Regions from separate parts of the Hymenobacter sp. APR13 genome, predicted to be linked through region 1. Evidence: riboswitches for the same ligand, from Rfam matches in the RefSeq annotation. Region 1 holds a riboswitch; each other region holds the start of a gene.
What was found. Region 1 has a riboswitch for S-adenosylmethionine ahead of N008_RS15180 (phosphoadenylyl-sulfate reductase). Riboswitches for the same ligand answer to the same signal wherever they lie in the genome.
Positions count from the first base shown of each region.

Region 2: linked by a shared signal. The riboswitch ahead of N008_RS00250 (RimK family alpha-L-glutamate ligase) and the one ahead of N008_RS15180 (phosphoadenylyl-sulfate reductase) in region 1 are both predicted to bind S-adenosylmethionine.
Region 3: linked by a shared signal. The riboswitch ahead of metH (methionine synthase) and the one ahead of N008_RS15180 (phosphoadenylyl-sulfate reductase) in region 1 are both predicted to bind S-adenosylmethionine.
Region 4: linked by a shared signal. The riboswitch ahead of N008_RS05635 (O-acetylhomoserine aminocarboxypropyltransferase/cysteine synthase family protein) and the one ahead of N008_RS15180 (phosphoadenylyl-sulfate reductase) in region 1 are both predicted to bind S-adenosylmethionine.

Region 1 covers NZ_CP006587.1:3,631,316-3,638,376, reverse strand. The annotation lists gene N008_RS15190 (MGH1-like glycoside hydrolase domain-containing protein) at 1-2,021, opposite strand, end outside; gene N008_RS15185 (SDR family oxidoreductase) at 2,132-2,950, opposite strand; SAM riboswitch class I at 3,377-3,468, shown strand; gene N008_RS15180 (phosphoadenylyl-sulfate reductase) at 3,781-4,557, shown strand; gene cysD (sulfate adenylyltransferase subunit CysD) at 4,717-5,661, shown strand; gene N008_RS15170 (sulfate adenylyltransferase subunit 1) at 5,825-7,061, shown strand, end outside.
Region 2 covers NZ_CP006587.1:67,272-74,332, reverse strand. The annotation lists gene N008_RS00270 (Gfo/Idh/MocA family protein) at 1-155, shown strand, start outside; gene N008_RS00265 (hypothetical protein) at 183-878, shown strand; gene N008_RS00260 (EcsC family protein) at 889-1,638, shown strand; gene N008_RS00255 (hypothetical protein) at 1,781-2,218, opposite strand; SAM riboswitch class I at 2,619-2,712, shown strand; gene N008_RS00250 (RimK family alpha-L-glutamate ligase) at 3,142-4,131, shown strand; gene N008_RS00245 (LLM class flavin-dependent oxidoreductase) at 4,279-5,298, shown strand; gene N008_RS00240 (amino acid permease) at 5,425-6,876, shown strand; gene N008_RS00235 (haloacid dehalogenase type II) at 6,996-7,061, shown strand, end outside.
Region 3 covers NZ_CP006587.1:2,127,958-2,135,018, reverse strand. The annotation lists gene metH (methionine synthase) at 1-2,977, opposite strand, end outside; SAM riboswitch class I at 3,050-3,163, opposite strand; gene N008_RS21510 (PA14 domain-containing protein) at 3,322-4,443, shown strand; gene N008_RS08925 (DUF5686 and carboxypeptidase-like regulatory domain-containing protein) at 4,621-7,061, shown strand, end outside.
Region 4 covers NZ_CP006587.1:1,332,396-1,339,456, reverse strand. The annotation lists gene metX (homoserine O-acetyltransferase family protein) at 1-340, opposite strand, end outside; gene N008_RS05635 (O-acetylhomoserine aminocarboxypropyltransferase/cysteine synthase family protein) at 664-2,046, opposite strand; SAM riboswitch class I at 2,432-2,545, opposite strand; gene N008_RS05630 (LysM peptidoglycan-binding domain-containing protein) at 2,964-3,242, opposite strand; gene N008_RS21355 (lipocalin family protein) at 3,477-3,893, shown strand; gene N008_RS05620 (erythromycin esterase family protein) at 4,124-6,727, shown strand; gene N008_RS05615 (YbhN family protein) at 6,799-7,061, opposite strand, start outside.

The DNA of each region.
Region 1 (7,061 bases):
AGCTGCGGGCGGTGGTCGAGAAACCAGTTGAGGCGGCGCACAAACTGCGGGGCGCCGCGCAGGGCGTCCTCGTCCAGCACTTCCACCGCAAACAGCGGAATCAGCCCCACCATCGACCGGATCCGCAAGCTCACCCGGCCTTTGTCGGGCGTGTTGAGCACGTCGTAGTAGAACTCGTCCTGCTCGTCCCACATGTCAATTTCGCCTTCCGAGAAGCTGCTCATGGCGTGGGCGATGTAGAGGAAATGCTCGAAGAACTTGCTGGCCATGTCCTGGTACACCGGGTTGGTCTTGGACAGCTCCAGCGCAATGCGCATCATGTTGAGCGCGAACATGGCCATCCAGCTGGTGCCGTCGGCCTGCTCGATGTGGCCGCCGGTGGGCAGCGGCGCGCTTCTATCGAACACGCCGATGTTGTCAAGGCCCAGGAAGCCGCCCTCGAATACGTTGCGGTTGTGGCGGTCTTTGCGGTTCACCCACCACGTAAAGTTCAGCAGCAGCCGATGGAACATGCTTTCCAGGAAGGCCGTGTCGGGGTTGCCGCTGTGCTTGAGGCACATTTTGTAGACCCGCCAGGTGGCGTAGGCATGTACCGGCGGGTTCACGTCTTCCAGCTTCCACTCGTAGGCGGGCAGTTGGCCGCTGGGGTGCATGTACCAGTCCTGGCAGAGCAGGCGTAGCTGGTGCTTGGCAAACTCCACGTCCACCAATGCCAGCGGAATGCAGTGAAACGCCAAATCCCAGGCCGCATACCACGGGTACTCCCACTTGTCGGGCATCGAGATGATGTCGGCGTTGTTGAGGTGGGGCCAGGTGCTGTTGCGACCGTGCTGCCGCTCAGGCGGCGGGGGTGGCATGGTGGGGTCGCCGGCCAGCCACTCGGGCACGTCGTAGTAGTAGAACTGCTTGCTCCAGAGCATGCCGGCCAGGGCCTGGCGCTGCACATTGCGGGCGTCGGTGCTGGCCAGGTCGTGCTGCAGGTCGGCGTAGAACTGGTCGGCCTCGGCTTTGCGCTGGCTCATCAGCGCCTCAAACTCCTCGAAGGGCGCCGCGAGGCCGGGGGCGGCCAGCCGCACGCGCACGGTGCGGCTCTCGCCGGGCGGCACGTTGAGGGTGTAGTGCGCAGCAGCCTTGGTGCCTTCCCGGGCCGGGTTGATGGCCGTTTTCTCGCCCTGTACCACGTATTCGTGGATGCCGTCTTTGCAGTACGGGGCGGGGTTGGGGGCTTGGTAGAGGCGGGCGGTGTTGGTTTCGTTGTCGCAGAACAGCAGCGTGCAGGGCTGGTCGGCAGGCTGGTCGCAGTAGAGCTCCAGAGCGGGCAGCTTGGCGTGGTCCACGCAAATCCGGCCGGTGTCGGCGGCGGCTAGGCGGGGCTTATAGGCTTCGTTGCCCCAGCTCCAAGTATTGCGGAACCACAGTTGCGGCAGCACATGCAGCAGCGCCTCGTGCGGGCCGCGGTTGTGCACCGTAATCTGCATGAGCAGGTCGGTAGGGCCGACTTTGGCGTAGTCGAGGAAGACGTCGAAGTACCGGTCTTCGCGGAAGATGCAGGTGTCGGTGAGCTCAAACTCGGGTTTCTGGCGGTTGCGGCGGCCGTTTTCCTTCACCAGCCAGTCATACGGAAAGGCGTGCTGCGGGTACTTGTAGAGCATCCGCATGTAGGAGTGGGTGGGCGTGTTGTCGAGGTAGTAGTAGAGTTCCTTCACGTCCTCACCGTGGTTGCCTTCGGGCCCACTGAGGCCGAACAGGCGCTCTTTCAGGATGGTGTCCTGCCCGTTCCAGAGTCCCAAACCCAGGCACAGCAGCTGCTGGTCGTCGCAGATACCGCCCAGCGCATCCTCACCCCAGCGGTAGGCCAGGCTGCGGGCCATGTCGTGGGTGGTGTAGTTCCAGGGCTGGGCATCGGCCGAGTAGTCTTCGCGCACGGTACCCCACTGCCGGTCGCTCACGTAGGGGCCGAACTGGTGCCAGTGCTGCCGGCCCTCCCGCAGCTCCTGCTGCCGGCGCTGTTCCTCGTTCATTGGATAAAATTGCTGGTTGATTAAGGCCTTAGGTTGTCACTGGCGCCGCTGACGCGCTCCTGGCTGGCCCCTGTCTGCGCCAGGGCCAGCGTTTTTCTGGTATCAGTGGCTCAGCCGTTGTCGGCGAAACCGGGGTAGAGCGTCATGCCGCCATCGGCGAAGAGCGTGATGCCGGTCACGTAATCCGACTCGTCGGAAGCCAGCCACACGGCCACGTTGCCGATGTCGGCCGGCTCGCCGATGCGGCCGTAGGGAATGAGCGTAAGCAGGTCTTTCTCCTCCTGCGGCGTGTCGCGGGCCGAGAGGTTGATGGGCGTGGCAATGGCTCCGGGGCCGATGCTGTTCACCCGGATGCGGTGCGGGGCCAGTTCCTGGGCCATCGTCTTCATCAACTGCATGATACCGCCCTTGCTGGTGGCGTAGTTGACGTGCCCAGCCCAGGGAATAACCTCGTGCACCGAACTCATACAGATGATTTTGCCGGTGGCTTTGGAAATCTCCGGCTGCGGGCCGCGCCGCACAAACTCGCGGGCGGCCTCGCGGGCGCACAAAAACTGCCCGGTCAGGTTCACGCCAATAACTTTCTGCCACTGCTCCAGCGTCATGTTCAGCAGCGGGGCATCGTCCTGGATGCCGGAGTTGTTGATGAGGATATGCAGCGTGCCGGCCTGCTCGCGGATCTGGTCGAACATGCGCAGCACGTCTTCTTCCTTGCTCACATCGGCCTGCAGCACTGTGGCCTGGCCGCCGGCCTGCTCTATTTCACGCACCACTTCGGCCGCATCGTCGGCGCTGTGCGAGTAATTGACAAACACCCGGGCACCCTCGGCGGCCAGGGCTCGGGCCACCCCGGCCCCAATGCCGGAGCTACCGCCCGTGACGAGGGCTACTTGGTTTTGGAGGCGCTTGGAAGAAGGAAGTGCAGGCATAGTTGAAAGGCAAGGTGTCTCCTGTAAGACTACGTTGCGCGGCTGTAGGTTACATGAAGTTTCCGCTACCAAGGTTGGCCCCCACCTACGAGTGGGCCGTGACGGCAGGAAAACCCCAGCCTGATTTCCGACGGATTGAGCCGGCTCCTGGGCCCGGCCAGAGTGGCGCTTCGGCTAGGGTCGCTATAGGGCGGAAAGGCACTGGCACGGTGCTACCGGTTCTAGCTGCGCCGTTCTGGCAGGTCGGGACCAAGCTGCTGCAACCGGCTACCATTTGCACATAAAAATCTATAATTTAATAGTTTAACCATAAAATAACCTCTGCAAAGATTAGCTCTGCGCCCTTGTAAATGAAATATAATTTGGAAGTGTAAAATTTCCGCTTCTACCTTTGTACTACCAATTCTTTACCCCCCGAAAGGATTGTTTTTATACAGAGGCGTGGAGAGACAGGCTCGACGAAACGCCGGCAACCAGCGGACCTTCCGAAACGGTGCCAAGTCCTGACCATATAAAAACAACAAGCCGTGAAATCCTTGTTCAACACCGCCGCCGCTTCTGCTACCCTCTGTGCTGTACAGCATGGATGTTGTGGTATGCTGAGCATGGGCTGTTGTCAGGGCTAGGCACGCTCCCATTTTTCTGGTTTGTGCGCCGCCTATTTCTGAGCTGACGCGCGCATTTGCGCCGTCGGCCAGGGGAACCGCACACCCGTTTCTGTTTCGCTGAAAACTGCGCTGCGCCGCTGCGTAGGCCGTTTTCGCCGAAACCATCTTCCGGCCGGAATGCCGCGACCCAATCGGGCGGCTTCCTCCTCCCCTCTTTCTGCTATGCCTGCAGCTGATGCTGCGCCGGCCGCCCACGCCTTGCTGGACCGCCTGCGCCCTCTCATAGTGGCCGCCTCCGCCCTGGAGCGCCTGCGTCTGGTGGCCGACACCTTCCCCGGTCAGGCCGTTTTTTCCACCTCGTTCGGGCTGGAAGACCAGATCATCAGCCACCTGATTTTCGCCCACAACTTGCCCATTGAGGTGTTCACCCTCGATACCGGCCGCAACTTCCAGGAAACCTACTCTACCTGGAATAAGACGCTGATCCGCTACCAGAAGCCCATTGCGGTGTACGCCCCGCAGCGCGAGGACCTGGAAAACCTGCTCCTGCAGAAAGGCCCGAACTCCTTCTACGAGAGCGTGGACAACCGCAAGGAGTGCTGCCACATCCGCAAGGTGGAGCCCCTGAACCGGGCCCTGGCCGGCCGCGGGGCCTGGGTGACCGGCATCCGGGCCGAACAGTCGCAGAACCGGCAGACGATGGACCCCGTGGAGTGGGACGCGGCGCACCAACTCGTAAAAATCCACCCGCTCTTCGACTGGACCTGGGAGCAGGCGCTGGCCTTTGTGCAGCAAGAGGGCATTCCGGTGAACCCGCTGCACCAGCAGGGCTTCGTGAGCATCGGCTGCGCCCCCTGCACCCGCGCCATCAAGCCCGGCGAGGATTTCCGGGCCGGCCGCTGGTGGTGGGAAGACCTTTCGGCCAAGGAGTGCGGCCTGCACGCCACCGCGCATCACGACGGCCCCGACCCGGTGGTGGAGCCGGTTCCGGCCAGATAGCACGGCAAAAAAGAACGTCATGCTGAGCGAAGTCGAAGCATTTCTACCGCTGGCTAATCAAGTTGATTCCAACGTCAACCGCTCCATAGCCCAGGGTTTAAACCTTGGGTTAATGAACCGCCACAACGAAGCGGTAGAGATGCTTCGGCTGCGCTCAGCATGACGGACAACAACAGAACTGAAATCCAGACAAATATGAGTACCACTTTCGATTACCTCGACCGGCTGGAAGCCGAAGCCATCCACATCCTGCGGGAGGTGGCGGGGCAGTTTGAGCGGCCGGCCCTGCTGTTTTCGGGCGGCAAGGATTCCATTGTACTCACGCGTTTGGCCGAGAAAGCCTTCCGCCCCGGCCGCTTCCCCTTCCCGCTGGTGCACGTGGATACCGGCCACAACTTCCCCGAGGTGCTGGCCTACCGCGACCAGCTAGCCGCCCAGCTGGGCGAAAAGCTGGTGGTGCGCAAGGTGGAGGATACGATTAAGCGGCAGCGCCTGCGTGAGCCGGGCGGCAAGTACCCCAGCCGCAACCCGCTGCAGACCTACACGCTGCTGGAGGTAATCGAGGAGTTTGAGTTCGACGCCTGCATCGGCGGGGCCCGCCGCGACGAGGAAAAGGCCCGGGCCAAGGAGCGCATCTTCTCGGTGCGCGACGAATTTGGCCAGTGGGACCCCAAGCGCCAGCGCCCCGAGCTCTGGAACATCTACAACGGCCGCATCCAGAAGGGCGAAAACGTGCGCGTGTTCCCGATTTCCAACTGGACGGAGCTGGACGTGTGGCGCTACATCCAGCGCGAAAACATTCCGCTGCCCGACATCTACTTCGGCCACGAGCGTACCTGCGTGGTGCTGCCCTCGGGCCAGCTGCTGGGCCTCACCGAGCATTTGCAGCTCGATGACGAAGACGAAATCGTGACCCGGCAGGTGCGCTTCCGCACCGTGGGCGACTCCACCTGCACCGCCGCCGTGGAAAGCGACGCCCGCACCGTGGAAGACATCATCCAGGACCTGCTGCTGGCCAAAGTAAGCGAGCGGGGCGCCACCCGCCTCGACGACAACATCTCCGAAGCCGGCATGGAAGACCGCAAGCGGAACGGATATTTCTAAATGTGTGAAATGTGACGAATGTGGGTGAATGTGAGAAATAAAGGGTGCACCGTCCGGCACAATGACGCGCCGCTCTGCTGCTCTTTCTCACCACTCATTCCACTTCGCTGAACAGTCATTTTTCACATTTCTCACATTCACCCACATTCTTCACATTACAACCGTGGACTTACTTCGATTTATCACCTGCGGGAGCGTGGATGACGGCAAGAGCACCCTGATTGGGCGGCTGCTGTACGACTCCGAATCCGTGTCGCTGGACGTGCTGGCGGCGCTGGAGAAGCGGCAGGCTTCCAATGGCACCGTGGATTTGGCGTTGCTGACCGACGGCCTGCGCGCCGAGCGGGAACAGGGCATCACCATCGACGTGGCCTACAAGTACTTCACCACGCCCCGCCGCAAGTTCATCATTACCGATGCGCCCGGCCACGTGCAGTACACCCGCAACATGGTCACGGGTGCCAGCAACGCTGATCTGGCCATTGTGCTGGTGGATGCCCGCCAGGGCGTGATTGAGCAAACCCGCCGCCACACCCTCATTGCCGCGCTGCTGGGCATCCGGCATTTTGTGCTGGCCGTGAACAAAATGGACCTGGTGAACTACGACGAGGCCGTGTTTGCCCGCATTGCCACCGACTACGCCGAGCTGACCAACCATTTCAACCTGCCCGCCGCTACGGCCATTCCGCTGAGCGCCTTGCAGGGCGACAACGTGGTGAAGCCCAGCCAGCACTTGCCCTGGTACACCGGCCCCAGCCTGCTCCAGCACCTGGAAAGCGTGCCCGGCGCTCAGGAAACCGAGGCCGCGCCCCGCTTCCAGGTGCAGTACGTCATCCGGCCCCAGACGCCCGAGCTGCCCGACTACCGCGGCTACGCTGGCCAGATTCTGAGCGGCCAGTACCGCCGCGGCCAGCGCGTGCGGGTGCTGCCCTCAGGCCTGGAATCGGAAATCGAAGCCATTGAGGTGAACCAGCAGGAAGTGGAAACGGCCGCGGCCCCGCAGGCCGTGGTTATTCGCCTGCGCGACGACGTGGACGTGAGCCGCGGCGACGCCCTGGTGCCCGCCGGCCCCGAGGAGCCCACCCTCACCCGCGAGCTGGAAGCCACCCTGTGCTGGATGAGCGAGCAGCCTTTGTGGCCCGGCCGTAAGCTGCTGGTGCAGCACCACTCGGCCCTATCGAAAGCAGCCGTGTCGGCCATTCTCTACAAGGTGAACGTGCAGACCTTCGCCCGGGTGCACACCGAGCAGGCCCAGCTCAACGACATCGTGCGGGTGCGCCTCAAAACCGCCCTGCCCCTGGCCGTGGACCACTACGCCGACAACCGCACCACCGGCTCCTTCATCCTGGTCGACGAGCTGACCGGCGACACCCTGGCCGCCGGCCTGGTAGAAGCCGCTA
Region 2 (7,061 bases), 1.3 Mb from region 1:
GCTCCGCCGCCAACCACGTCCACGTCATCGACAACGTAGTCGACACCATCCAGCAGCGTGGCGTAGCCACCACTAATGCGCTAGAAGGCCTGAAGGTGGTGGAGATGATTGAGCGGATTTATGCGTTGAGAAATCTTAACCTACGGCAAGGCTGACCCATGTTTTTACCTGTAATTCTAAGTTTGTTGCACCTATTTTGTGTAGATGCTTCCGTCGGTAACCTTAACTGCACCAGCAGGCAGGCGCCGAGAAGATCGGCAAAAAGTAGTGGGGCCGTCTTGCGTTACACTATCCAGGCTAGTACTAGAGTTGCTTTTGACCAAGCCCGCCAAGCCGCCAAGGCAAGTATCGTGGTCGATAAAGCCGGTGTGACGGCCGACAAGAAAGGTGTTCTCCTAAAACTGAACACGGGCAAAACCCGCTTCTTTCAAAATAAGCTAACTCCGCAGAATGAGGACGAGGTGGCAGAGTTTCGCTACAAAGGCCGTATTCCGGCTCTCAAAAAATACGTCGTGGCCGGGATGTTCTGGGAGGCTGGCCGAGTCTTTCTGGTAGATGAGCGTAGTGGCCAAACGGATACTATCTGGTCTGAACCTATATGTGCACCAGACTTCAAATTGATGGCGGCTTTAAATGAGGGTCTGGTATTCGAAGATGACCTCAATGGCGTTCAGGTGTATAGTAGCGCGGGAGGACGAATTAGAAAGATGTTCGCTATCAATCAGCAAAAGTGGGTGCCCATTAATCTGGTTTGGAATGGCAATAAGCGTTTTATTCTGAGAGTAATGTCGGCCGAAGAAGCCATGGCGCAGAGTGCGCAGCACAAGCCAAATGACACCAAATACCGATATCTCCAGGTTATTATAAAGGACCTATGAAGCCAACGCCATGAACTCCTCCGACCAACAAGCCCTCCACGACCTGCAGGCCTGGCAGCGCCGGATGCAGCAGCAGCCCACGTGGCTGAACCAGGTGGCGCGGCGTGTGCAGGCGCGGCTGAACGCATTACTGCCGGAGAAAGTGCATGTGGCCATTACCGTGGCCATTCAGAAGATGGTGCAGGGCGTGCTGTTTGGATCCACGCACACCACGCAGAAGCCGGTTTCGGAAGGCACGCTACAGGAGCGGGAGGCGCGGGTGCGGGCCCGCATCCGGGCGTACCGCAACACGGCGGCCGTGGAAGGCGGCGTGACCGGGGCCGGCGGCTTCCTGCTGGGCCTGGCCGATTTTCCGCTGCTGCTGGGCATCAAGCTGAAGCTGCTGTTTGATATTGCCGCCCTCTACGGCCATGACGTGCGCAGCTTCCCGGAGCGGCTCTACCTGCTGCACATCTTCCAGCTGGCCTTCAGCAGCCAGCACACCCGCCGCGAAACCTACTGCCAGCTCGCCGCCTGGCCCGAAACGCAGCAAACCGTCACTGCCGAAACCTTCGACTGGCGCACGTTCCAGCAGGAGTACCGCGACTACATCGACTTGGCCAAGCTGGCCCAGCTGGTGCCCGTCATCGGGGCCGCCGTGGGGGCCGTGGCCAACTACCGCCTGCTGGCCCAGCTCGGCGACACGGCCATCATGTGCTACCGCCTGCGCTGGTTTGCCGAGCACGGCCGCATTGCCGGTGAGGCGGATTCCGCAAAGTAGGGTGTCATTCCGAGCAAAGCGAGGAATCTGGGTAACCACGCATGCTACAGCATCACCCAGATTCCTCGCTTCGCTCGGAATGACACAAAAAAACAGCCCTGACGTTACCGTCAGGGCTGGTTTTTTTTGGTGGCAGGAAAGCTTAGCCTTTGGCCTGCTTGGGGCCCTGGTGGGCTTTGCGCTTGGCCATGCGGTCAGACTGCAGCTGGGTGTACTTGGCGTACTGGTCGGCGCTCAGGATTTGCTTGAGCTGGGCGTCGTACTGGGCTTTTTTGCCCTTCATGGCCTCATGGTGCTGGCGCTTGGTAGCGGGCGTGGTGCCGACCTGGGCTTTGTAGGCCTGCATTTCCTTGGCGCGGCTCAGGTGCAGCTGGCGCACCTGCTCAGTCTGGGCGGCCGACAGGCCGAGCTGCTTGGTGAGGCTCTTGGCGGCGTGGTCGGCGCGCTGCTCGGGCGTTTTGGCGGCTTTGTCGCCTTTCATGCGGTGCTGGCCGTGAGGCGCTTTGGCGGGCAGCGTCTGGGCCGAAACGGCGGCGGCAGAAAACGAGAAAGCGGCGAGGATGACGAGGAACTTCTTCATGGCTATGATTGGAAAATTTATGACGGGTGAAAGAAGCCCGCTGCCGTCCGGACTGGCGGCCGGGCTTCTGCAAGGTCATTTGCAACTCCGGTGCCAGTTTTCGGTGCCAAGGCTAAAAACTGGCCTCTTGAAAAATTTAAATTTTTCGGTTAAACCTTCGTTTGCGGGCTCGGTCGCGGGTTTTTATCGGGGCTGACGCCTTGGAATCGGCCGGTTCCAGCACTGGCGGGCGAAGGCCGTGGCCCCGGCTTCGGGCTGGCGGAGGCGGGCAGCCAGGGGCGAGGAAAGAACCGCCAGTCGCAACAAAATGGGGCGGTTGGGGCTTTGTACAGTCCGGGTTGCGGGGGCAGCAATCCGGTTTTACCTTTGCCCTATCAATTCTTTCTAGCCCGAAGGATTGTTTTTATACAGAGGCGCTGAGAGACAGGCTCGATGAAGCGTCGGCAACCACCCGGAACCCTCCGGAACGGTGCCAATTCCTGACCATATAAAAACAAGTTGCCGTGGACGCTTCCAACAACCTCCTGCATTCAACCTCCGCTTTTTTGGCTCCGGCTGCCGCGTTGCGGCTGGCGGGCCGGGGCTGTTGTTGCTGTTGTTGTCGGGCGTAGCTAGCCCCTTCTCTGTTTTCGCGGGTATGCGCCCGCCGGCGCTGCACGTCGGCCGGCTGCTGCACTGAGCGGCTTCGCGCCCGCACCTCCTCTTTTTCTCGGATTGTCGCCCGATGGCCAGGCCGGGTGCAGGCTTTGCGCTCCGTTTGGCGGCCTGCGGTGGCTGCTGATTCGTTCGTTGCGCGGTTTGCGGGCGGTGTAATCGGCTAGGCCGGACTTCCGTTCCTGCGTTGTTTTTTCCCGGGAGCCGGTGGCGTTGCGCTTCTGCCGGCGCCGTTTCGTTTTTCATTTTCCGTCTTTTTGCTTCTGACTGTGTCATCCCTCCAAAAGCCCATAGGTATCTATTTCGAGCACCCCGAGTGGTTCAAGCCCCTGTTTGCGGAGCTGGACCGCCGCGGCCTGCCCTACGAGAAAATCGACGCCGCGCATCACCTGTTCAACCCCTCGGAAAGGGAAAGCCGCTACAGCCTCGTGGTGAACCGCATGAGCTCGTCGGCGTACCTGCGCGGGCATGGGCAGGGTATCTTCCACACGGCCGGCTACGCCACGCATCTGGAGCGCATCGGTACGCGCATCATCAACGGCTCGGCGGCCACGGCCATCGAGACCAACAAGGCACGGCAGCTGTCCTTGTTTGAGTCGCTGGGGCTAAAATATCCGGCTTCGCGGGTCATCAACCACGCCTCGCGGGCCGCGGATGCCGCGCGCGAGCTGCGCTTTCCGGTGGTGGTGAAGGTGAACATCGGCGGCAGCGGCGCGGGCATCATCCGCTTCGATACGCCGGAAGGCCTGCAAGCCGCCGTCGACAACAACCAGATTGACCTGGGCATCGACCAGACGGCGCTGGTGCAGGAGTACGTGACGCCCCGCGGCGGCCACATTCACCGCGTGGAAACGCTCAATGGCAAGTTTCTCTACGCCATGAAGGTGTACACCACCGGCGAGAGCTTCAACCTGTGCCCGGCCGAAATCTGCCAGATTCCGGAAGAGCAGTCGGCCGAGTTCTGCCTGACGGAAGCCCCGAAAAAGGGAATCCAGGTAGAGGCCTTCACGCCACCCGCCGAGGTGATTGAAGCCGTGGAGCGCATCGTGGCCGCCGCCAAAATCGACGTGGGCGGCATCGAATACTTGCTTGATGACCGCACCGGCGACGTGCTGTTCTACGACATCAACGCCCTGTCCAACTTCGTGGCCGACGCCGTGAACGTGGTCGGCTTCGACCCCTACGCCCGCTTCGTGGACTACCTGGAATCGCAGCTGCCGGTGACGGCGGTGGCTCAGGAGGGAGTGGCCACGGCATAGGCCGACGATTCATTCAAGCAAACAATCAGAACGTCATGCTGAGCTTGCCGAAGCATCTCGCGTGCTGACGCCGGATTACTATCACAACGTCAGCACGCGAGATGCTTCGGCAAGCTCAGCATGACGTTCTACTCAACTCAACGAACCATGAAATTTGGCTATTGGATGCCCGTTTTCGGGGGCTGGCTGCGCAACGTCGAGGACGAGCAGATGCCCACCGACTGGAGCTATGTGAAGCAGCTGGCGCAGCGCAGCGAGGCGTTGGGCTACGACCTCACGCTGATTGCGGAGCTGTACCTGAACGACATCAAAGGCACCGAGGCGCCTTCGCTGGAGGCCTGGAGCACGGCCGCCGCGCTGGCCGCTGTCACCGAGCAGCTGGAAATTATGGTGGCCGTGCGGCCCACCTTCCACAACCCCGCGCTGCTGGCCAAGCAGGCCGCCAACATCGATTTGATTGCGCCCGGGCGGTTGTCGCTGAACGTGGTATCGAGCTGGTGGAAGGATGAGGCCACCAAGTATGGCCTGCACTTCGAGCAGCACGACGACCGGTACGCCCGCACCCGCGAGTGGCTGGACGTGGTGACCAACGTGTGGAAGCAGGACCATTTCAGCTACGACGGCAAGTACTACCAGGTAGCCGACAACGTGCTGCAGCCCAAGCCCGCCAAAGCCCCATTCCTGTACGCCGGCGGCGAATCGGAAGCGGCCAAGGACCTCATTTCCACCCAGTGCGACGGTTACGTGATGCACGGCGACTCGCCGGAGCTGATTGGGGCCCGCATTGCGGATATGCGCCGCCGCCGCGAGCAGAAAGGCCTGCCGCCGATGAAATTCGGCGTGGCCGGCTACACCATCGTGCGCGACTCGGAGCAGGACGTGAAGAAGGAACTGGACCGCATCACCAACGTAAAAGCCTCGGCCTCGGGCTACGGCAACTACCAGCAGTGGCTGGCCGGCACCCAGCTGGAGCAGCAGGTGTCGCTGCACGACTACTCGGTTTCCAACCGCGGCCTGCGCACCGGCCTGACCGGCACGCCTGCCCAGCTGCAGGACCGGATTGGCGCTTTCGAGGCCGTAGGCGTGGATTTCTTTTTGTTGCAGGCCAGTCCGCAGCTGGAAGAAATGGAGCGTTTCTCTGAATCCGTTATCCAGGTAGTGGCGTAGCTCGTTCGCCCTCAAACTTCAGTTTCTCACGTACTGGCGGGCAGCTCAGTCCCAGCCAGTTGCCTATCACCCCACTACCAGCAAGGCGCCGCTACACAACGGCTGCGCGCGTCTTCACCCTTTTTCATGCTTAGAAAATCACTGGAACTGCTGCGGCAGGAGGCGGCCGAAACCGGCGCCGGAACGCTCAAACGAAGCCTGAACGGCTTCAACCTCATTACCATCGGCATCGGCGTAATTATCGGGGCGGGCCTGTTCTCGCTAACCGGCATTGCCGCCGCCAACAACGCCGGCCCGGCCGTGACGCTCTCGTTTGTGGTGGCGGCCGTGGGCTGCGCCTTCTCGGCGCTGTGTTACGCCGAGTTTGCCTCCATGGTGCCCGTGGCCGGCTCGGCCTACACCTACGCCTACGCCACCATGGGCGAGCTGTTCGCCTGGATTATCGGCTGGGATTTGGTGCTGGAATACTCGGTGGGCGCGGCCACGGTGGCCATCAGCTGGTCGCAATATCTGCTTAAGTTCCTGAGCAAGTACGGCATCATCGTGCCGCCGCAGCTGGTGATGTCGCCGTTCGAAACGGCCACGCTGGCCGACGGCAGTATCGTGCACGGCTTCGTCAATATTCCGGCCATGCTGATTGTGCTGGCCATCACCCTGATTATCATTCGCGGCACGTCGGGCTCGGCGTGGTTTAATGCGCTGGTCGTGACGCTGAAGGTGTCGGTGGTGCTGGTGTTTATTGCGCTGGGCTGGCAGTACATCGACCCCACCAACTACCAACCCTACATTCCGGCCAATACCGGCGTGTTTGGCGAGTTTGGCTGGAGCGGTATTCTGCGCGGGGCGGGCGTGGTGTTCTTCGTGTTCATCGGCTTCGATATCGTGGCTACCATGGCCCAGGAAACCAAGAACCCGCAGCGCAACATGCCCATCGGCATCATCGGCTCATTGCTTATCTGCACTGTGCTGTTCGTGCTGTTCGGGCACGTGATGACCGGACTGGCCAACTACACCGAGTTCAAGAACAGCGCTGCGCCGGTGGCCATTGCCATCGAGAAAACGCCCTACGCCTGGCTGTCGTCGGCCGTAATTCTGGCCATCATCGTTGGTTATACGTCCGTGATTCTGGTGGACTTGCTGGGCCAGAGCCGGGTGTTTTTCAGCATGGCCAAAGATGGCCTGCTGCCCCCGGTTTTCGCCCGGATTCACGAGCGGTTCCGCACGCCGCTGCAGTCGAATCTGCTGCTGGGGCTGTTCATTGCGCTGTTTGCGGGCTTCGTGCCGATTTCAGTGGTGGGCGAGATGACGAGCATCGGCACGCTGCTGGCCTTTGTGATGGTGTGCGTGGGCATCCTGATTATGCGCAAGCGCGAGCCCGACGCCCCGCGCGGATTCCGCACGCCCTGGGTGCCGCTGGTGCCCATCCTCGGCATCCTGACCTGCGTGGTGATGATGCTGGCGCTGCCCTGGGAAACGTGGCTGCGGCTGGCCGTGTGGCTGGCTATCGGCCTGGCCATCTACTTCGGCTACGGCCGCAAGCATAGCAAGCTGGGAAATGAATTAAAAATTAAGAATTAAAAATTGGGCCGTTATGGCCTATGAAGCAGCCGGGGCCGGGATGTTCCGGCTGTTTGCGTTACGGGGTGGCATGTGGAGAAAAACCCGGTCGGCGCCGGGTTTCTGCGTATAACGGGGCTATGAGTACTCGTCGCACGTTTCTTTCTTCTCTCGCGCTGGCTGCTACGGCGGCCGCGCTGCCTTCT
Region 3 (7,061 bases), 1.5 Mb from region 1:
TGATCTGGCGCAGCATCTTCTGGGCGTCTTGGAAGAGCTGGGTGGCGGCCTCACCCACGTTCGGGTCTTCCAGGATGCGCGGGTAGCGGCCTTTCAGCTCCCAGGTCTGGAAGAACGGCGTCCAGTCGATGTAAGTGGCCAGCTCGGCCAGGTCGTAGTCTTCCAGAGTTCTGGTGCCGAGGAAGGTGGGCTTCACGATGGGCGTAGCGGCCCAGTCGGCTTTGAACCCGTTTTCGCGGGCGGCCTCGATGGTCAGGTAGTTTTTGTCGCGCTGGCGGCCGGCGTAGTCCTCGCGCAGCTGGCGGTACTCCTCGCGCACGGTGCGGGCGTACTCCGCATCGGCCGAGCCGAGCAGGGCGGCGGCCACGCCCACCGAGCGGGAGGCGTCATTCACGTGCACGATGGGGCCGCTGTAGTTGGGCGCGATTTTCACGGCGGCGTGCAGGCGCGAGGTGGTAGCGCCGCCGATGAGCAGCGGGGTTTTCAGGCCGCGCTTTTCCATCTCCTGAGCCACGTACACCATCTCATCCAGGCTCGGCGTAATCAGCCCGCTCAGGCCGATAACGTCCACCTGCTGCTTCTGGGCTTCGTCGAGGATGCGCTCCAGCGGCACCATCACGCCCAGGTCTACGATGTCGAAGTTGTTGCAGGCCAGCACCACGCCCACGATGTTCTTGCCGATGTCGTGGACGTCGCCTTTCACCGTAGCCAGCAGGATTTTACCGGCCGTCTGCCGGTCGCCGCTCTGCTTGTCGGCCAGCAGGTAAGGCTCCAGGTAGGCCACCGCCTTCTTCATCACCCGGGCCGATTTCACTACCTGGGGCAGGAACATCTTGCCGGCCCCGAACAGGTCGCCGACCACGTTCATGCCGGCCATCAGCGGGCCTTCAATCACCTCCAGCGGGCGGCCTACCAGCTGCCGCACTTCCTCGGTATCCTGGTCGATGAACTCGGTAATGCCTTTCACCAAGGCGTGTTGCAGGCGCTCCTTCACCGGCAGGCTGCGCCAGGCGTCGGCTACCACTTCCACTTTGTCTTTCTGCTTCACCGTGTCGGCGAAGTCCACGAGGCGTTCGGTGGCGTCGGGGCGGCGGTTGAGCAGCACGTCTTCCACCAGCTCCAGCAGGTCCTGCGGCACCTCGTCGTACACGGCCAACTGGCTGGGGTTCACGATGCCCATGTCCAGGCCGGCGCGGATGGCGTGGTAGAGGAAGGCCGAGTGCATGGCCTCGCGCACTACGTCGTTGCCGCGGAACGAGAAGCTGATGTTCGAAACACCGCCGCTGGTGAGGGCACCGGGCAAGTTCTGCTTGATCCAGCGGACCGCCTCGATGAAGTCCAGCGCGTAGTTGCGGTGCTCCTCCATGCCGGTGCCCACCGTCAGGATATTGGGGTCGAAAATGATGTCCTCGGCCGGGAAACCGACTTCGTTCACTAGGATGTCGTAGCTGCGCCGGCAGATTTCGATGCGCTTCTCGTAGTTGTCGGCCTGGCCGTTCTCGTCGAAGGCCATGACCACCACGGCCGCGCCGTACTGGCGCACGGTGCGGGCCCGTTGCCGGAACACCTCCTCACCTTCCTTCAGGGAAATGGAGTTGACGATGCTCTTGCCCTGCACGCACTTGAGGCCGGCTTCCAGCACGCTCCACTTCGAGGAGTCAATCATGACGGGCACCCGCGAAATGTCGGGCTCCGAGGCAATCAGGTTCAGGAACGTGGTCATGGCCTGCTCCGAGTCGAGCATACCCTCGTCCATGTTCACGTCGATAACCTGCGCGCCGCCTTCCACCTGGTCGCGGGCTACCTGCAGGGCTGCCTCGTAGTTGCCGGTGCGGATGAGGCGGGCGAAGGCGCGGCTGCCGGTCACGTTGCACCGCTCGCCTACGTTCACGAACAGGCTGTCGGGGTACACGCCAAACGGTTCCAGGCCGCTCAGACGGGTGGCTCTGGGCACTTCCGGTAAGAGGCGCGGCGCGTACTTTTCGGCCAGGCGGGCCAGCTCGCCGATGTGCTGGGGCGTGGTGCCGCAGCAGCCGCCCACCACCGTCACGAGGCCGTCGGCCAGGTAGCCCTCCACTACGCCCGCAAATTCCTGGGCCGACTCATCGTAGCCGCCAAAGGCGTTGGGCAAGCCGGCGTTGGGGTAGGCCGAAATGTGTACGTCGGCAATGCGGCTCAGCTCCTTGATGTATACTTTGAGCTGGTCGGCGCCGAGGGCGCAGTTCAACCCCACGCTCAGCAGCGGCAAATGGCGGATGGAGTTCCAGAACGCCTCCACCGTCTGCCCGCTCAGGGTGCGGCCCGAGGCATCGGTTATCGTACCCGAAATCATGACGGGCACCACTTTGCCGCCCTCGTCAAAGAACTTCTGCACCGCGAACAGGGCGGCCTTGGCGTTGAGCGTGTCGAAGATGGTTTCGATGAGCAGCGCGTCGGAGCCGCCGTCCACGAGGCCGCGCACCTGCTCCAGGTAGGCGGTGGCCAGCTCATCGAACGTCACGGCCCGGAAACCGGGGCGGTTCACGTCGGGCGAGAGGCTGGCGGTGCGGTTGGTGGGCCCCACGGCCCCCGCCACGAAGCGCGGCTTGTCGGGCGTGAGGGCCGTAAAGGCATCCGCCGACTCCCGCGCCAGCCGCGCCGACTCGTAGTTCAGCTCATATACAATGTGCTCCAGCGCGTAGTCGGCCTGGGCGATGGTGGTGCCGCTGAAGGTGTTGGTTTCCACCATGTCGGCCCCGGCGGCGAAGTACTCGTCGTGAATGCCCCGGATGATGTCGGGGCGGGTGAGGCTGAGCAGGTCGTTGTTGCCGCGCAGGGGCTTGGGGTGGTCGGCGAAGCGCGTGCCCCGGAAATCCTCCTCCGTGAGCGTGTGGCGCTGGATCATGGTGCCCATGGCGCCGTCGAGAATCAGCACGCGCTGACGCAGGATGTCGTGGAGGGGGGACGTAGTGGCGGGGGCAGGGAGGACGGTCGGCATATCGGCTCTTCTAAAGAAAATCAGCAGCAAAAAGTGCCTATCCAGAAAGAGCCGCGCGGGACGCGAATCCTGTTCTTATCTTCTTCCAGCGCCCGCAAAGGCCCTGAAAAGGGAATTAGCACCTTGTTTTATTTCAGGTTGCTAAGACGTCATCGGGCCCAATCCCTCGGTCTTTCTGGATAAGTAACGCAGCGAAGATACAACCGGAAACCCAGGAATTGCAACGGGCCGCGTTGGCAGTGCGGAGCGTTTGGTGAAATGGGCACAATGAGGCGTTGAATTCTTCGTTGAAATGAGAGGCGGTTTGCCTGGTTTGAGTCTTGCATATCACTTACTCTTTTATCATGCTACCACTATCCTACGCCGCCGGGGTTGCCGCCCTGCTCCTGGCTCCGCTCCTCAGCCCCGCTCAAACCCTGACGCCGCGCGGCCTGACGGGCACGTATTACCGGGGGCAGAATTTCGAGCGGGCCGTACTGACGCGCATTGACAACCAGCTGGATTTTGAGTGGCGCAAATTGCCGCCCGCCCCGGGCGTACCGGCCGAGCATTTCTCGGTGCGCTGGACGGGTTTTCTGGAAGCGCCCGTGACGGGCCAGTACGTGCTGCACCTGACCGTGGACGACGGCGTGCGGATGTGGCTGGACAACCAGCTGCTGTTCGACTCCTGGCGCGACCAGCACTTTACCAAGGGCCAAGCCCGCGTGCGGCTGGAGGCCGGGAAGCGCTACGCGCTGCGGGTGGAGTACTACCAGAACGCGCTGGACTCCCGGCTGCTGCTGGCCTGGCAGCGGCCCGACGCGTCGATAACGGATTTCTTCGGCGGGCAGTCCAACATTCAGCCCATTCCAATGAGCTACCTCTGGTCGGCGCGGCCAGTGCGGGTTAAGCTCGCTACCGCCGCCGACACGGCCGCTTTTATGGCCGCCCGGCGGGCCCGTATCACGTCTGTGCCCGCCAAAGCGGCTCTGGTCATCGGCTACCGCCCGCGCCCCGCGTCCGCCCCACTGCCCAAGCCCCGCCCCGCCGCCCCGGCGAAGCCGGCTCCCCGGTCCGTCGGGGTCGCCCGGCCGCTTCCGCCTAAAAACGACCCGCCGGCGCTGGCGGAGCTGGGCAACCTGGCCAGGGGCGCGGCCGTCACGCTGCCCAACCTGTACTTCGCCCAAAGCACAGCGGAGCTGCTGCCCTCCAGCCTTCCTACGCTCAACGAGCTGGCCCAGACGCTGCGCCGCCAGCCCGGCCTGCGCCTGGAAGTGGCCGGCCACACCGATAACGTGGGCGAGGCCCACCTGAACCTGCGCCTCTCCCAGCAGCGGGCCCGGGTGGTGCGCCGCTACCTGGTGCAGCAGGGCATCGACTCGGTGCGGCTGCTGGCGCGGGGCTACGGCGGCACGCGCCCCGTGGCCGACAACCGCGACCCGCAGCAGCGCCCCCGCAACCGCCGGGTGGAAGTGGTGGTGCAGTAGCCCGCAGTATGCTAACAATTTGATAACCTGACGACAACCCTCTTGTATACAAGGATGGCGGAACGTAGCGGGTGCTTTTTCGCTTGCGCTATGTGAGAGGCATGGCAGGGCTATCCGAAAGCCGTATCTTACGCCTCGCCGTCTGTCACTTATCTGATTTCCAGCTGCCGATTACCCTTGTTGCTTCCTTACCGCTACCACTTTCTGTTGTTGCTTTTGCTGCTGGCCGGCGCCGGTTCAACCCAGGCCCAGCAGCTGCTGCTGACCGGCCGCATTACGGAGGCCGCCACGGGCAAGCCGGTGCCATTCGCGTCGGTGTTCGTGCCCGGCACCACGGCCGGCGCCACCGCCGATGAAAACGGCCGCTACACCCTCAGCACCGCCCCGGCCGACACGGTGGTGGCTTCGGCCATGGGCTTTGCGGCCCTGAAAAAACCCATCCGGCAGCAGGCCGCGCGCCAGACCATCGACTTTGCGCTGGGCGCCGGGGCCGTGAGCTTGGGCGAGGTGGTGGTGCGGCCCCGCGAGAATCCGGCCTACGCCATCATGCGGCGCGTGCAGCAGCAGAAACCCCGCAACAACAAGGCCCAGCTGGATGCCTTCGAGTTCGACTCTTACAACCGCACCGAAATCAGCCTCAACAACCTGCCCTCGGAGCTGAGCAACCGCAAGGTGCTGCGCCAGATGACGGCCGTGGCCGACAGCCTGGGGCTGGAGCGCGGCGCCAACGGCAAGCCAGTGGTGCCCATCTTCGCCACCGAAATCGACTCGCGCTACTACGTGCTGCGCCAGCCGCTGCGCCGCCGCGAGGAAATCCGGCACAGCCGTATGCGCGGCATGGCCCCGCGCGAGGGCTCGGTGATTTCGCAGGTCACGGGCTCCTCGTTTCAGGACTGGGACTTCTACCGCAACTGGCAGCAAATCATGGGCAAGGACTTCGTGTCGCCGATTGCCGACGGCTGGAAGTTCTCCTACGAGTACGAGCTGCAGGACTCGGTTTTCATTGGCAAAGACTACTGCTACCAGCTGGCCGTGACGCCGCGCCGCGCCCAGGACCTGGCCTTCACGGGCACCATCTGGATTACGGCCGACAGCTACGCGCTACGCCGTATCGACGTGTATGTCAGCCCCGAAGCCAACCTCAACTTCATCGACCAAATCAAGGTAAAGCAGGACCTGACGCCCACGGCGGCCGGGCCCTGGCTGCCGCTGCAGACGCGAGTGGTGGTGGGCATCCGGCCCCTCCAGCAAAGCACTGGCGTGGTGGCCCGCTTTGTCACCATCAACTCCAACTTCGAGGCCCAGAAAGAGCACCCGCTGGCTTTCTACGACCGGCCGCTGGAAACCCTGGCTGCCCCGGTGGGCCCGGCCAGCAAAGAGCCCGACAATTTCTTTGAGCTGAACCGGCCCGATACGCTGAGCGTGCAGGAGCAGCGCACCCTGATGGTGCTGGATTCGGTGCGCAAGCTGCCGGCCGTGCGCTCGTTACTGGAGGTGGCTGATGTGGTGGTGAACGGCTACTACCGGGTGGGCAAGTTCGACCTGGGGCCGGTGCTAGCCACCGTGGGCTACAACAACATCGAGGGGCTGCGGCCGCGCATCGGGTTCCGAACCACGCCCGAAATCAGCCGCGACTGGACGGTGCGGGCTTACCTGGCTTACGGCCTGCGCGACGGCCGCTTCAAGTACGGCGCCCGCGCCACCCACGTCCTCGACCGCCGCTCCTGGACCACTGTCGGCTTCGAATACCGCCACGACCTCGACCAAGTGGCCCTGCTCGACAACGATTACGCGCTGGAAAACCCGCTGTTTGAGGCCTCGGCCCGCCTCGGCAACATCGACAACGGCCGGCCTATCCTCCGCGACCTGTCGGCGCTATCGTTGCAGTCGGATCTGTTCCGGGGCTTCACCCAGAAGGTCACGTTCCGGCACCAGCAGTTCCGGCCGCTCTACCGCTTCGCCTACTACACCGGCGACGTGCGCGTGGGCGCCCCCACCGACGACCAGTTCAGCTTGTCGGAAATCGTGCTGGAGTCGCGCTACGCGCCCGACGAGGTGCTGGTGCAGAACGAAAATCAGAACCGCCGCACCTCGTTCGGCCTCAAGCGCCTGCCCATCACCACGCTACGCTACACGCTGGGTCTCAACTGCTTCCTAGGCGGCGACTTCCGCTACCACAAGCTCAACCTGCTGGTGGAGCAGAGCGTGCGCCTGGGCCAGCTGGGCCGCAGCACCTACACGCTCGATGCGGGCTACATTCCGAGCACCGTACCGTATCCGGTGCTCAAAACCCACCTCGGCAACCAGTCGCCGTTCTACAACGCCGGGGCCTACAACCTGATGCGCTTCTTCGAGTTCGTGAGCGACCGGTACGTGGCCCTGCGCCTCGACCACCGTTTCGAGGGCTTCCTGCTGAACTCGGTGCCGGCCATCAGGCAGCTGAACTGGCGCCTAGTGGCCACCGGCAACGTGCTCTACGGCGGCGTAGCCCGCGCTAACGACGCCATCATCCCGCAGCTCGACCCCGCCAGCGGCGAGCCGCTGCCCCGCTTCCAGCCGCTAGGCCGCCTGCCCTACACGGAGGTCGGCTACGGCGTCGAAAACATCTTCCGGGTGGC
Region 4 (7,061 bases), 2.3 Mb from region 1:
GCAGCGGAAACGCGTGGTACAGCGACTCCGCCGCAGAATCGGGCGGCGATACGGGGCCGGTGCTGCCGTAGCAGGAGCCCACCACGTTGGCGCACACCACAAACCAGTCGGCCGGGTCGAAGTGGCAGCCGGCCCCGAACAGGCCGGGCCACCAGTCGAGCACGTTGGCGTTGGCGGTGAGGGCATGGCACACCCACACCACGTTGTCGCGGGCGGCGTTGAGGCGGCCGTAGGTCTGGTAGGCTACCTCCACCTGCGGCAGCAGCGCCCCGTTTTCCAGCCGCAGCGGCCGGGGCAACCGGAACACGTGCGGCGCGTCAGAAGAAATGGTAGAGCTCATCAGAAAGAAAAAAGGAGCGCGAAAATCAGTTTCGCGACGTGCGAAGCGCGTGGCCGCCAATTGGCGCAAGTGGCGCACCGGCTGCCCGCCTGCGGCGCGTATGCCAAGCCGAAGCCTGACGGTGCAAATCGGCCATCAGGGCCGTGAGAATATCCATAGCCCGCAGGCTGAGCCGGTAGTGCCGGCTCAGCCCCGGCCATGGGCGGGCAGGGAGTATCGGTTTCCTCTCTCACAAAAAAACCGACGTCCTGCCCGCGTGCCGCGAGGCTGGAGGCGGGGCGGGCTGCCCTCTCAAAACAGCCCGCCCATAACCCCACTCTCACTTACACCTCCAGCGGTGCGGCATGTTCGGGCTGCGGCTCGGGCAGCAGCGTAGTTTCTTTGGGGTCTGGCGTGGCGGCGTTGCGCACGGCGTCGAAGGCCTGCTGCAAGTCGGCCCGGATATCGTCGAAGTGCTCGATGCCCACCGACAGGCGTAGCAGCGTGGGCGTTACGCCGGCGGCGCGCTGCTCGGCGTCGGAAAGCTGCTGGTGCGTGGTGGCCGAGGGCTGGATGATGAGCGTTTTGGCGTCGCCGACGTTGGCCAAGTGGCTTACCAGCTTCAGGTTGTCGATGAACTGGGTGGCGGTTTCCTTGCTGCCTTTGATGGCGAAGGTGAGCACGCCGCCGTAGCCGCGCTTCAGGTATTTCTGGGCCAGTTGGTGGTAGGGGCTGCTCGGCAGACCGGGGTAGTTCACGGCTTCCACCTGCGGGTGCTGCTCCAGCCACGTAGCCACGCGCAGGGCGTTTTCCACGGTGCGCTCCACCCGCAGACTCAGCGTTTCGAGGCCCTGCAGCAGCAGGAAAGAGTTGAACGGACTCTGCGACGGACCAAAGTCGCGCAGGCCTTCCACCCGGGCCCGGATGATGAAAGCAATGTTGCCGAACGGCCCGTTTTTGCCGAATACGTCGTTGAACACCAGCCCGTGGTAGCCGTCGGACGGCTCGGTGAACTGCGGGAACTTGCCGTTGCCGAAGTCGTAGGTGCCGCCGTCCACAATCACGCCGCCCACGCTGGTGCCGTGGCCGCCAATCCACTTGGTAGCTGATTCCACCACGATGCTGGCGCCGTGCTCCAGCGGCCGGAACAGGTAACCGCCCGCCCCAAAGGTGTTGTCCACGATGAGCGGCAGGTCGTGCTTGCGGGCAATGGCGGCAATAGCCTCAAAATCGGGGATGCTGAAGCTGGGGTTGCCGATGGTTTCCAGGTAAATGGCCTTGGTGTTCTCGTCAATCAGGGCCTCAAACTTGGCGGGCTGGTCGCCGTCGGCGAAGCGCACCTCAATGCCCAGGCGCTTGAAGGCCACCTTGAACTGGTTGTAGGTGCCACCATACAGGTGCGTGGTGCTCACGAAGTTGTCGCCGGCCTGCAGGATGTTGTTGAGGGCAATGAATTGCGCCGCCTGCCCCGACGATACCGCCAAGGCCGCCACGCCGCCTTCCAAGGCCGCCACGCGCTGCTCGAACACGTCGGTGGTGGGGTTCATCAGGCGGGTGTAGATGTTGCCGAACTCCTTCAGCGCAAACAGGTTGGCGCCGTGCTCGGCGTTCTTGAACACGTAGCTGGTGGTCTGGTGAATGGGCACGGCGCGCGAACCGGTAACGGGGTCGGGCTGCTGGCCGGCGTGGAGCTGAAGGGTCTCGAAGTGGAGGTTCTGCGTGGACATGGCAGGGCTGATTTGGAAGGCGTTTGGTATGGGAAAGGGGAGCGTAGACCGCTGAAATGCCGCGCCGAAGCGTAGCAGAGTCCTCTGCCGAACCAGCCGAACCGCGCACGGAACCGGCTAGGCCAAAGCAAAGGAGGGAGCCGGGGGCCAGGGCAGGCCGGTACCGGTCAGGTGTGCAGGAGGGGGAGGGGGGGGCTGCGTAGCCGGATTCAGGCTAGCAACAGCAACAACACGCGCCGCAACAGCCGCGCATTCGCATTCGGCCGGCAACTAGGGCCGTAGCCGCAGAAACGCGCAAACCCCACGGCGAAGCAGCAGGCCCGAAGGCGGCCGAAGCGGTGGGGTATTGGGGGGCGAAAGCGAGGGTGTTTTCCATGGTACTCCGAGGTTATATGCCCCGCCGCCGGATGGCTGGTCGGGTAGGAATTGGCACCTTTCGCGCGGTCGAAGGTTGCCAGTGGGTCGGGGAGCCTATTCTCTCGCCACTTCTGTATAAATCCTATGAAAACTTCCCCGCCGCGAGCGGGGGAGTACCGGGTTGGTGTTGCAAAGGTATAGGCGTAGTTTTGATATCTGCAACAGCTGCCGGTTATTTTTTTTGGCGCAAGCAAAAGAACGCCGTTTGCGCGCTCCTGATGGCTGTATCTGTAGTGGAGGTTGTGTGTATGTATCTGATAATTTGATTTGTATGATTGATGGCTTATTCGGCTAATCGGAGTTGCCGGCTTCTGTAAGCGGCCGAAAAGGCCCCGGCTACTGCCGCTGCAGCGGTGGTGGTAGCTGAAAATGCCGCCGCTGGCCAGTCGGTTTTCGGGGGCGAAACCAGCCTGCCCAGCGGCCAAAGTGCCAGGGAAAGACACAAAAAAAGCCGCCCTTTGCAAGGCGGCTTTTAGTACATTTCCTGGAAAAGGAAACGGCTATTCTTTGGGCAGGGTCAGTACCTGGCCGATTTCGATTTTGTCGGGGTCGGCGCCGATGATGGCCTTGTTGGCTTCGTAGATCTGCTTCCATTTGGTGCCGTCGCCGTAGTGGTTGCGGGCAATTTTGGAGAGCGAGTCGCCGCTTACTACCGTGTAGGTTTCGCCGGCGGCGGCGTTGGCATTGCCGAAGAAGTCGGTGTCGCCGGTAGCAGCGGGCTTAACGGGTTCAACGGGTTTTTTTTCGCCTTCGTTCGAGAGAAAATCAAAGAGTCCCATAGTCGTGCGTTGGGTTGGAAGAGTGGGAAAAGAGCCGACTACCAGCTTCAGGGCCTGTCGTGTGGCTTCTTACGCCAAGATCCGCAATAAGTTATCAGGCCATATATATCAGCTGTAAACATCTTGCCGCAACCTCCCGTAAGAAGCGCAACACTGGGGTTGCCAGTGGTCGGCCGGCACCCTTCGGCTCAGGCAAAACACGCTTTTCATCTCTCAACCATTTCACGGAATTCCATGAAAACTCTCTCCCATCCGTTCCGCTACCTGGCCAGCCTCCTGATGCTTGTGTCGTTGTTTGCCGCCTCGTGTGGCAGCAAGGAAGGTAAAGTAGAAGGCGTAAACATGCTCTACGGCACGCAAAGCAAAGTCTGGAAAACAGATAAAGAACTGAGCGCCGCCGGCGACAAAGTAAAGCAGACCGATGCCCAGGAAGATGAGCGCATCACCTTCTTCGCCAACGGCCAGTACAACATGACCTCGCCCGCTGGTGCCGTAAACGGCAAATACACGTTCGACCAGCCCGGTAAAACCATCACCATGACCCCCGATGGCGCTGCCCAGAGCAACACGTTCAACGTGGTAACCCTCACCGACGACAAGCTGACGCTGAAAAGCGCCGCCGGTGCTGAGCTGCGCCTTGAGAAGGAGTAAGCTCCTGCAACCGGTTTGAAAAAGCCGTCTGAAAACACAAAAAGCCCTTCTGCCCCGTGCGGAAGGGCTTTTTGTGTTTTCAGGCCTTTCGAATGGCGCTGTTGCCGGTGCGCTAGACGTAGGTGTGGCCTCCTGCACCTTAGCAGTCAGGTGGCTGATAGTGGAGAGTATTAGGAATGGCTCATGTAGTTTGGCGGCAGAATTATTACTCCCTGAATTACTTGATTGCTATGCCTGTGAATTTCCGGTTGCTGGCCGCCTGCTGCCTGCTCACCGCCGCTACGGCTCCAGCCCTGGCCCAACCCACAACCCCCGCCACCACGGCTCCGGCAGCCGCCCCGTTGCCCACCCACGCCATCCGCAGCATCAGCCCCGCCGACACCGACTTCTCGGACCTGGAGTTTCTGCGCCAGGAAATCGGGCGGGCGCGGGTGGTGATGCTGGGCGAGCCGACCCACGGCGTGGGCACGGCCACTGAGGCCAAAATCCGGCTGATTAGGTTCCTGAAGGAACGGATGGGCTTTACGACGGTGGCGTTTGAAAGCGGCTTCTACTCCCTCGACCGCGCCGAGCGGGAAATCCAGCGGGGCGCGCCGGTGCCGGCGGCTATTGCGGCCTCCGTGTATCCGGTCTGGACTGAGACGCAGGAGTTTCAGGCCATGCTGCCGCTGCTGGGCAAAGGCGGCTTGCGCGTCACAGGTTTCGACTCGCAGGTGAGCTGGAACGACGACGAGATGCTGGAGGAGCTGGAAGTGTTCCTCAAGCCCGAAAAAGGGGCCGATGGCATTGCCTACGACTACCTCGACGAGTGCGTGAGCATGATGGGCGAGCATAACATATTTCCGCCCTCGCACCAGATTCTGCTCTTTGACATGCAGCTGGGTAAGGCCCGCAAGCTGCTGACCAAAGTAGCCACCGGCCCCGATGCCAAACGGCGCGAGCGGGCCACCTTCTGGCTGCAGCAGGTGCGCAGCCTGCAAGCTTTGGCGCACGATTACGCCACCAACGACCCGGCCGTGAAGGACTCCACCGAGTTCAAGGCCAAAGACAGCAACGCCCGCGACGCCCAGATGGCTGACAACCTGCTGTGGTACCTGCGCCAGCACCCGCAGGAAAAGGTGGTCTGCTGGGGCGCAATCGGGCACCTGGCCGGCAAGGTAAGCGGGCTGGAATACCCGGAGCTGAAGGAGTTCAAGCCCATGGGCCAGACGGTGAAAGCGGCCCTGGGGCCTGAGGCGGTGTATGTGCTCAGCACGCTGGCCGGCGGCGGTACCCACGGCTTCGGCTACTGGGACAAGCACCATCTGGTACCACCGCCCGCTTCTGGTTCTCTGGAAGCCGACCTGCTTGCCCAGGGGCAGGACTACAGCTTCATTAGCCTCAAGCACGACGCGCCGGGCCGCCGCCTCACCACGCATGCATTCGAGTTTCTGCCGGTTGCCGGCCCTTGGAGCGAGGCCGTGGATGGGTTTCTGTTCCTGAAAACTATTGAGCCGCCGCACGCTGCCGCAAGTATAGCAGCGGCCCTACAGCCCGCAGCAGCAGACGCGCTTGCCACCCGAACACCGGTCCGCCTGGGCCAGCAGAATGCCGCTACCCAGCGCCCCGTTGCCAAAACCGGCGCGGCTTTCCCTCTCAGCGGCGCGGTGCTCGACCGCAAAACCGGCCAGCCGGTGCCCTTCGCCACGGTAGCCGTGCCTGCCCGCAGTGCCGGCACCGTGACGGATGCCCAGGGCCGGTTCCGGCTGGATGCGCGCCGGGGTGAACTGGTGCAGATCAGCAGCATCGGCTACGAGCCGGCTACGCTGACGGCGACGGCCGGAACTGCGGCGGCGGTGCGCCTCACGCCGGCCGCTTTTGCCCTGGCCGATGTGCGCGTGAGTGCCCAGTCGCAGGACCCGAAGCGCCTTATGAAAAAGGTGATTGAGGCTGCAAAAACCAACTACGAGCGGCAGGATTACACCCAGCAGGTCTATACCCGGCGGCGGGCCATCAACTTTGATACGCTACGAAGCGACGTGGAATATACCAGTCAGCTATGGACTCCGGCTGGTTATCACAACTGGGGTGGCGGCTTTCTGATGATGGAGCCGACGCCAATTGAACAGGTGCAGCAGAAGAACGATCTGGCTCAGGTGATTTCCGCTACGCGACCTGCCACTCTTGAGGAAGGCGGCCATGGGTTTGCGGGCGGCTTCGATCCGGTGCGTATTTCGCCATTGTTCAAGAGCAGTATGTTGGGCAAGTACCAGCTGCGCCTGGATACTATTGAGCAACGTGACGGGCAATCAGTATACGTGATTCGCTTTGCGGCCAAGCGCGCTAGCCACCGGGCTACTGGTATGTATCTGACGGCAGGCTACTCTGGCCGGGTCTATGTGCGTCAGGATAATTATGCGGTAGTGCGCTACGAATCCCTTTGGCAGGATGATACTGTCCAAAACAACTCGATTGCGCGCAAATACTATGGCCGGGGCAATACGATTGCCCGCCTCTACGACCGGGTATATACAACAAGTCGCACAGCTCATGTAGTTACGTACCAGCAGGCTGAGAGCGGCCGGTACTACGCGGCTGGCAGCGTTGCTCAAGCAGCTTCTATCGGACGCGTGCTGGGCAAGGCCCCATTCCATGGTCAGCTCACCTGCGAGGTATACTTCACGCCCCCTCAGCTGGTAGCCGCCACCGAGATACCAAATCCGAAAATAAAGGGTGACTTGGGTGGTGGTGGCCGTTGGCAGCTCGCCAAAGTGCCCTACCGCCCCGAGTTCTGGCAAACCTACCAGCGCCCCACACCCGCCGAGCCGGCCCCAACGCTGGAAGCCACTAAATAAATCACAGATGATACAGATTAAAGGATGTCGCAGATTTTCGTTCTGACAAAAGCCGGAATCTGTGGCATCCTTTAATCTGCACCATCTGTGATCCGCTTGCCGTAGATGCGCGTCACCCAGCGGGGCAGGAACACCGCGCCCAGCACCAGGTAGAGGTAGTACGTGACGATGCGGTAGAGCAGCACCATGAAGTTGGTCATGGTGGCCGTGCCGATGAACTTGCCGAAGAAGGTAGGAAACGCGCCCTCGGCAATGCCCGCGCCGCCGGGCGTAATGGCAATCAGCAGGATGACTTTGTAGGTGAGGTTACGGCCGAAAATCAGCCAGAACTCCG